2 regions of the Anaerobutyricum soehngenii genome follow, and region 2 is predicted to be linked to the other one. Evidence: riboswitches for the same ligand, from Rfam matches in the RefSeq annotation. Region 2 holds a riboswitch; the other holds the start of a gene.
The links. A riboswitch is a leader RNA that binds a small molecule or an ion and turns the genes downstream of it on or off. The one in region 2 is predicted to bind thiamine pyrophosphate.
Positions count from the first base shown of each region.

Region 1 (4,435 bases), on a different contig from region 2:
CAGGAAATTATAATGAAAAAACAGCAAGATTATATACAGATTTATCTCTTATGACAGCCAATGTAGAGATTGGAGTTGAAGCAGCAAAAGTATTCCAGGCACTTTCCATGGAAGAGACAGTGGATAATGTAGAGCATCTGCTTGTTGCGCCAAGATGTCTTCAGAACAGAATTTTATCGATGATCGATGAGGAAATATCCTATGCTAAAGAAGGAAAGGAAGCATATATCGGTTTGAAAATGAATTCACTTACCGATAAGAAGATTTATGATAAAGATTTAAAAGTGCAGTTAGAAGAAATGTTTATCACAATGCTTAGCGATAACCAAAAAGCAAGACAAGAAGACAGCCATGGAAATTATGAGATTGTGGCAGTGCAGGAAACACCGTTAAATTCACAGGAATTTTTCTATGATCAGGCATATATGAATGTACAGAAAATGTAAGTCTTACGATCGTAATTTTGTGTGTTGCTTATTTTAAAAAGAAAAAGATGTTGTAAAAAAAGAAATAAAAAAAGAAACATTTCCCTTCAAAGACATATTAAGAAATAGGACAGATTTTTATTTTAAAATAAAAAATAATAAAATAAAAATCTGCAAGAGATGCTTAATAAAGATGTCTTTGGAGGGATTTTATGCTTATAGAGATAATAAAAGGTCTCAGTGTTCCTTTTATAGGAACAACATTAGGTGCATTTTGTGTATTTTTTTTGAAAAATGAACTTGGCAAGGGGATGCAGAAAGCACTTACTGGATTTGCAGCGGGAGTAATGATAGCAGCATCAATATGGAGTTTGTTGCTTCCGGCAATTGAACAGGGGGCTTCACTTGGAGTGTGGCGTTTTATTCCGGCAGCAATTGGATTTTGGATTGGAATTTTATTTTTAATGGCAATTGATTATTTTGCTCCACCGGAATGCATAGAAGGAGAACAAAAAGATAATCTGCTGTTGGCGGTGACCCTCCACAATATTCCGGAGGGAATGGCTGTTGGAGTGATCTATGCGGGATTATTGAATCATGCAGATCATATTACAGCAATGGGAGCGTTTTCTCTTGCATTAGGAATTGCGATTCAGAATTTCCCGGAAGGGGCGATTATTTCAATGCCGCTTTGTACAAAAGGAATGTCAAAAAGAAAAGCATTCATATATGGAGTCCTTTCCGGGGCAGTAGAACCGGTGGCATCGTTGTTTACTGTATGGGCAGCCAGTCTGGTTGTTCCGGTTCTTCCGTATTTTTTAAGCTTTGCAGCGGGAGCGATGATCTATGTCGTTGTGGAGGAGCTTGTTCCGAAAATGTCAGTTGGAGAAACAACAAATATCGGCATTTTTATGTTTGCGATCGGGTTTAGTCTTATGATGATTTTAGATGTTGCGTTAGGATAACTGATGTATAGATTGCAGATTGTTTTGGAATTTATGCTTGCTTTTTTTGAATAAATAGCGTACTATATTGGTAAATTCATACACGGGGAGCTTGCAGGAGCAGGCTGAGAGTAAGCTAAGGTGCTTAGACCCATAACCTGATTTGGATAATGCCAACGTAGGGATAGCGTAGATAGATTCGCATATATACCGTAATTGGTGTATATGCGTTTTTCTTTTCAGAGTTTAAAATCATTGAAAGTCAGTTAAAAATTCTGATATTTCTCTGATACATATTTTCAGTATCAGAAGTTATTATTATTTTATCGTTTCTTTATCCATATTCTAAGAGGATATCCTTAATTTACTTCCCTTTTATGAATATATAATAATTCATGTAAGTGTATTTGTTTTTTTGAATAATTAGAAGTCTGAAGTCAGTATATTGGAGGAGAGAGCAAAGTATGAGCTGTGTTAACAGAGAACAGTTAAAAAAAGATTTACTTTTATATGCGGTAACAGATCGTTCCTGGCTTGGAGAAGAAACACTGTATGAACAGGTAGAAAAAGCATTAAAAGGTGGAGCGACATTTATCCAGCTTCGGGAAAAAGAATTAGATGAAGAACATTTTCTAGAAGAAGCAATCGCCCTGAAAGAATTGTGTCACAAATACCATGTTCCATTTGTCATTAACGATAATGTAAAGATTGCGAAGGAGATGGATGCAGACGGGGTGCATGTCGGACAAAGCGATATGGAAGCGGATGATGTAAGAAAGATTCTTGGAGAAGATAAGATTCTTGGTGTGTCTGCACAGACAGTAGAACAGGCAGTTCTTGCAGAGAAGATGGGGGCAGATTATCTTGGAGTCGGAGCTGTTTTTTCTACATCGACGAAGAAGGATGCATCCGCTATCAGCAAAGAAAGAGTAAAAGCAATTTGTGAAGCAGTTCATATCCCGGTTATTGCGATAGGTGGAATTACAGCCGATAATATTCTGACGCTGAAAGGAAGCGGTATTTGTGGAATTGCAGTTGTCAGTGCTATTTTTGCAGCAAAAGATATTGAAGATGCTACAGGAGTTTTACTGGAAAAAACAACAGCGATGGTAAACGACAAGGAAAGGCATTAGAGTGTGATAAAGGGAGCAATTTTTGATATCGACGGAACCTTACTTGATTCGATGCCTGTCTGGGAGAACGCCGGGGCGAGATATCTTGCCACACTTGGCATAAAAGCCAGGTCAGATTTAAAGGAAAGACTTGATGCATTATCCCTTCCGGAAGGTGCCTTATATATGCAAACAGAATATAAACTTTCCGTAACGATAGAGGAAATATTAGAAGGTGTCAATCAGGTAGTAAAAGATTTTTATTTTAAAGAGGCAGTGTTAAAACCAGGTGTCTGTGATCTGATACAAAAGTTAAAGAAAAATAAGGTCAGGTTAATTATTGCGACAGCAACGGATGCAGAGATGGCAAAGGCGGCTCTTATACGTAATGGTATATGGAAAGATTTTGACGGAATGATTACCTGTGAAGAGGCAGGAGCAGGAAAGACAAGTCCTAAAGTATTCGAACTGGCAAGAGAACATTTACAGACGAAAAAAGAAGAAACCTGGGTGTTTGAAGATTCTTTATATGCAGTAAAGACTGCTTCCAAAGCAGGGTTTCCTGTATGTAGTATTTATGATGCATATAGCAGGGATAATACAGAAGAAATCCGAACATTTTCTGATATTTATGTAAAAGATTTTTATGAAATAGAAAGCTGTCAGGTTTTTCAACGCAAAAAACAGCAGCTACACAGACTGTCAGAAAGAAGATAAGGAAGTGCAAAATGAAAACAGTTCTTACAATTGCAGGAAGTGACGCAAGTGGTGGGGCAGGAATTCAGGCAGATATAAAAACATTAACGGTGCATAAAGTTTATGCTACAAGCTGTATTACCGCACTTACAGCGCAAAATACAAAAGGGATTACCGGTATTATGCCAGTGCCGCCAGACTTTTTTGAAGAACAGATGGATAGTGTTTTTTCAGATATAAAGCCGGATGTCGTAAAGATTGGAATGATCGCATCCAAAGAACAGGTTGAGATTATTGCAAAGTATTTGCAAAAATATTCAATAAAGCAGGTAGTAGCAGATCCGGTTATGATTTCAACGAGCGGAACGGTTCTTGTAGAAGAGGAAGTAAGAGAAGTATTATATGAAAAACTATTTCCGAACATTTCTTTACTGACTCCAAATCTTCCGGAAACTGAGTTTTTATCAGGAGGGAAGATCACAGACAGGAAGACGAGAGAAAAAGCGGCAGAAATCATTGCAAAACGATGGAACTGTGCAGTTCTTAGCAAGGGAGGGCACAGTGAGCAAAATGCCGATGATTTCTTGTATGAGAAAGCCTTCAAGTGCCCAAAGAAAGTCTGGTATCCAGCCTGCAGGATTGATAATCCAAATACCCATGGAACCGGGTGCACACTTTCAAGTGCGATAGCCGCGAATCTTGCAAAAGGATTTTCGATAGAAGAATCTGTAAAAAAAGCAAAAGATTATATTAGCGGAGCCATTGGAGCGATGCTGAATCTTGGGCAGGGAAACGGCCCGCTTAATCATATGTGGGATTTATAAAAAAGTACACGATAAATATTAATAATAAATTGGAGGTAACAGAAGATGAGAAATTATACAACACAGATGGATGCAGCAAGAAAGAATATTATTACTCCGGAAATGGAAAAAGTTGCAGCCAAAGAACGTATGACACCAGAAGAAATCAGAGCATTCGTTGCAGAAGGAAAGGTTGCTATCTGTGCGAATAAAAATCATAAATGCTTAGATCCTCAGGGCGTTGGTTCTATGTTAAAGACAAAGATTAATGTAAATCTTGGTGTTTCAAGAGACTGTAAAGATTATGACATAGAAATGCAAAAAGTAATGGAAGCAGTTAATATGGGAGCAGATGCCATCATGGACTTATCTTCTCATGGAAACACCGAACCATTCCGTAAAAAACTGACTGCAGAATGTCCGGTTATGATCGGAACAGTACCGATTTATGACTC
Region 1 covers NZ_VULP01000002.1:132,672-137,106, forward strand. Annotated here, with positions in the region: partial or broken gene FYJ25_RS02060 (hypothetical protein) at 1-446, shown strand, start outside; gene FYJ25_RS02065 (ZIP family metal transporter) at 638-1,390, shown strand; TPP riboswitch at 1,464-1,572, shown strand; gene thiE (thiamine phosphate synthase) at 1,834-2,502, shown strand; gene FYJ25_RS02075 (HAD family hydrolase) at 2,506-3,198, shown strand; gene thiD (bifunctional hydroxymethylpyrimidine kinase/phosphomethylpyrimidine kinase) at 3,210-4,001, shown strand; gene thiC (phosphomethylpyrimidine synthase ThiC) at 4,047-4,435, shown strand, end outside.
Region 1: another riboswitch for thiamine pyrophosphate. It lies ahead of thiE (thiamine phosphate synthase); the one in region 2 lies ahead of thiS (sulfur carrier protein ThiS).

Region 2 (4,435 bases):
TCATCATACGAGTATGAAAGATATTGAGCATATTATCGGGCATCTGAATGTACCAGAAAAGGTAAAAGAGGATGCGATTGCCGTATATAAATTAATTGCAGATGCAGAGAGCCATGCTCATGGATGTCCGGTGGAGGAAATACATTTTCATGAAGTTGGAGCCATGGATGCAGTAGCAGATATTGTCGGGGTTTGTCTTGCAGTTTATAAACTTGCTCCGGAACAGATCATAGCTTCTCCTGTTCATGTTGGTTATGGTCAGATTCACTGTGCTCATGGTATTCTTCCAATCCCGGCACCTGCAACAGCACATATTCTGCAGGGAATTCCTATTTATGGTGGAAGAATTGAAGGAGAGCTTTGCACACCGACCGGAGCAGCTCTTTTAAAACATTTTGCTCAATCTTTTGGTCAGATGCCAATGATGTCTGTAGAAAAGACAGGTTATGGTATGGGAATGAAAGACTTTACTGATGCAAACTGCCTTCGTGCGATTATCGGAGAAAGTATAGAAGAACAAGAGTATACAGGGTGTCATGGTGAACCACAGGAAATGGATTCCATTATAGAACTTTGTTGTAATCTTGATGATATGACTCCGGAAAAGATTGGATTTGTCACAGAACTTTTGATGAAAGAAGGAGCTTTTGATGTTTATACGACAAATATTCAGATGAAGAAAAACCGTCCGGCAATCATGCTTACCTGTATGTGTGCCAAAGAAGACAGAGAGAAGTTTCTTACGCTTATTTTAAAACATACAACCACACTGGGGGTTCGTGAATATAACTGTAAACGCTATGGACTGAAAAGAGAAATCAAAGAAATAGAAACTATATATGGAACGGTTCATGTCAAAGCTGCTTCCGGATACGGTATTGTAAAGGAAAAACCAGAATATGAAGATATGGCAAGAATCGCGAAAGAAAAGAACATTTCATTGTCAGAAGTAGAAAAAGAAATCTACAAAAAATTGAGTGAAAATAAAGCAAGGTAATACAAAAATATATAAATGACAAATTTATAAAAAAGCTATTTTTCCATCTTTAAACAGTAAATATATTGGTTGAAATCATGTCCAAAAAGAGATAAAGTATATTTGTAATGATAGAATATTTCATTTTAAATTTAAATTTAGAAAGGGATTATGAACATGGAAAAATCAAAAGTATATTTTACTGACTTTAGGGCAAAGTTAGGAGAGGGACTTCCAATGAAGTTAAAAAGACTTCTGAAAAAGGCTGGAATCTCCGAAATTGACATGGAAAATAAATTTGTAGCCATTAAAATGCATTTTGGAGAACTTGGTAACATAAGTTTTTTACGTCCCAATTATGCCAAAGCGGTTGCTGATGTAGTAAAAGAATTAGGTGGAAAGCCATTTTTAACAGATTGTAATACGTTATATCCGGGAAGCCGTAAGAACGCATTAGAACATTTGCAGTGCGCCTGGGAGAATGGCTTTACAGCAATGACGGTTGGATGCCCTATTTTAATTGCAGACGGTTTAAAAGGAACAGATGATATTGAGGTACCTGTTGAGGGCGGCGAATACATAGAAAAAGCAAAGATTGGACGAGCAATCATGGATGCAGACATTTTTATTAGTTTAAGCCACTTTAAAGGTCATGAAACGACTGGATTTGGCGGAGCGATTAAAAATATCGGTATGGGCTGTGGCTCTCGTGCAGGAAAAAAGGAACAGCATACGAATGGTCAGCCAACGATTCATGAAGAATTATGTCGTGGATGCCGTCGCTGTATGAGAGAATGTGCGAATAATGGTCTTGTATTTGATGAAGAGACAAAGAAGATGCATATTGATGGAACGAATTGTGTAGGATGTGGAAGATGCATCGGCGCATGTAACTTTGATGCGATTGAATTTGAAAATTGGGCGGCAACAAAAGATTTAAATTGCAGAATGGCAGAATACACAAAAGCAGTAATTGATGGAAGACCGAATTTCCATATTTCACTTGTTGTTGATGTATCCCCAAACTGTGACTGCCATGTGGAAAATGATGCACCGATTCTTCCGAATATCGGAATGTTCGCATCGTTTGATCCATTAGCATTGGATCAGGCATGTGTAGATGCCTGCTTAAAGATGCAGCCGCTTCCAAACAGTCAGCTTTTTGAAAATATGCACAGGGAAGGTTTCTGTGATCATCATGATCATTTTGAAAATACTACGCCTGAGTCTGAATACAAAACCTGTCTGGAACATGCAGAAAAGATTCATCTCGGAAGCAGAAATTATGAGCTAATTGTAATGAAGTAGCATTTTTGTCTTGCATTTTTGTTAAGATAAGCGTATTATAAATACAATTGAATAAAAGGGGAGCTTGTATTACAGGCTGAGAGGAAGGTATGACCTTCGACCCATTAACCTGATTTGGATAATGCCAACGTAGGGAAGCATATATATTTTTGTATATTTTTACGGGAAGTTACCGAATCGGTTACTTCTCGTTTTTTTATGTTACAGGAGGTGAAGGCATGGTAAAAATTAACGGACAAGACTGTGATAAGGCAGGGATTTCAGTTGCAGAGTATCTTGCAGCGGAGAATTATAATGTAAATCATATTGTTGTGGAGTATAATTTTACGATTATTCCAAAAGAACAGTATGGTCAGACCATTCTTAAAGATGGAGACGAAGTCGAAATCGTCAGTTTTATGGGTGGTGGATGTTAATAATTTTTATGAATTATTAAAAAAGAGATGTAATTATACAGAATCAATTTATTAATATAATATAGGTTGGTTTAGAATAATCACAAACCAGTTTAGAAAGAAGGGCGTTTTATTATGCAGACAGAAGATAAGTTAATCATTGGCGGTCATGAATTTGAATCTCGTTTTATTCTTGGTTCAGGAAAGTATTCTATGAAACTGATTGAAGCAGCGGTACGAGATGCCGGAGCACAGATTATTACGTTAGCAGTTCGAAGAGCGAATACAAAAGAACATGAAAATATTTTAGATTATATTCCAAAGGATGTGACACTGTTACCAAACACTTCCGGAGCGAGAAATGCACAGGAAGCAGTGCGGATCGCACGATTAGCAAGAGAACTTGGCTGTGGAAATTTTGTAAAAGTAGAGATTATGCGTGATAGTAAGTATCTTCTTCCGGATAATCAGGAAACGATTAAGGCGACAGAACTCCTTGCAAAAGAAGGATTTGTTGTTATGCCATATATGTATCCGGATTTAAATGCTGCCAGGGATCTTGTGAATGCAGGAGCAGCCTGCGTTATGCCGTTAGCATCTCCGATTGGTTCTAACAAAGGATTAGCTACGAAAGAGTTCATCCAGATTTTAATTGATGAGATTGATCTTCCGATTATCGTAGATGCAGGAATCGGTAAGCCTTCACAGGCATGTGAGGCAATGGAGATGGGTGCAGCAGCAATTATGGCAAATACTGCGTTGGCAACTGCCGGTGATCTTCCAATGATGGCTGCAGCTTTTCGTCAGGCAATCGAAGCAGGAAGAAAGGCATATTTATCCGGTTTGGGACGTGTGCTTACAAGAGGAGCAGCTGCATCAGACCCACTGACAGGATTTTTACATTAAAAGCGTTGCTGGAAAAGAGGTATTATAATGGAAAACCAGTTTTTAATCGATTCAGAATACTTATCGAAAGAAGCGTTAGAGAAGAAACACCGCCTGGAAACAGACCCTTCCTCAAGAAAGAATCATATGGAATATATGGAAGGAATGGAACAGATCAAATCAGATGTCATGGATAAAGTGATGAGTCAGATGCATTCCTATGATTATGAAAAGTATACAGCAAAAGATGTAAAAGCAGCGTTAGAACATGAAACTTGTTCTATTGAAGATTTTAAGGCATTATTATCTCCGGCTGCCGCACCATTTTTAGAGCAGATGGCACAGAAAGCAAAAATAGAAACAAGCAAACATTTTGGAAATACGGTATATCTTTTTACCCCTCTTTATATAGCAAACTATTGCGAGAATTACTGCGTTTATTGTGGTTTTAACTGTTATAATCATATTAATCGTATGCAGCTTAATATGGAGCAGATTGCTCATGAGATGAAAGTAATCGCTGATTCCGGTATGGAAGAGATTTTGATACTTACAGGAGAGAGCAGAGCAAAAAGTGATGTCAAATATATTGGAGAAGCATGTAAGCTTGCCAGCAAGTATTTTCGTATGGTTGGTCTCGAAATTTATCCGGTAAATACAGATGAATATCGTTATCTGCATGAATGTGGCGCAGATTATGTTACAGTTTTTCAGGAAACCTATGATTCCGATAAATACGAGACGTTACATTTGATGGGACATAAGAGGGTATGGCCATATCGTTTTGAAGCTCAGGAAAGAGCTCTTATGGGAGGAATGCGAGGTGCTGGATTTTCAGCTCTTCTTGGCTTATCCGATTTTCGAAAAGATG
Region 2 covers NZ_VULP01000010.1:81,991-86,425, reverse strand. Annotated here, with positions in the region: gene larC (nickel pincer cofactor biosynthesis protein LarC) at 1-997, shown strand, start outside; gene FYJ25_RS06645 (DUF362 domain-containing protein) at 1,154-2,284, shown strand; TPP riboswitch at 2,331-2,437, shown strand; gene thiS (sulfur carrier protein ThiS) at 2,503-2,700, shown strand; gene FYJ25_RS06635 (thiazole synthase) at 2,815-3,585, shown strand; gene thiH (2-iminoacetate synthase ThiH) at 3,613-4,435, shown strand, end outside.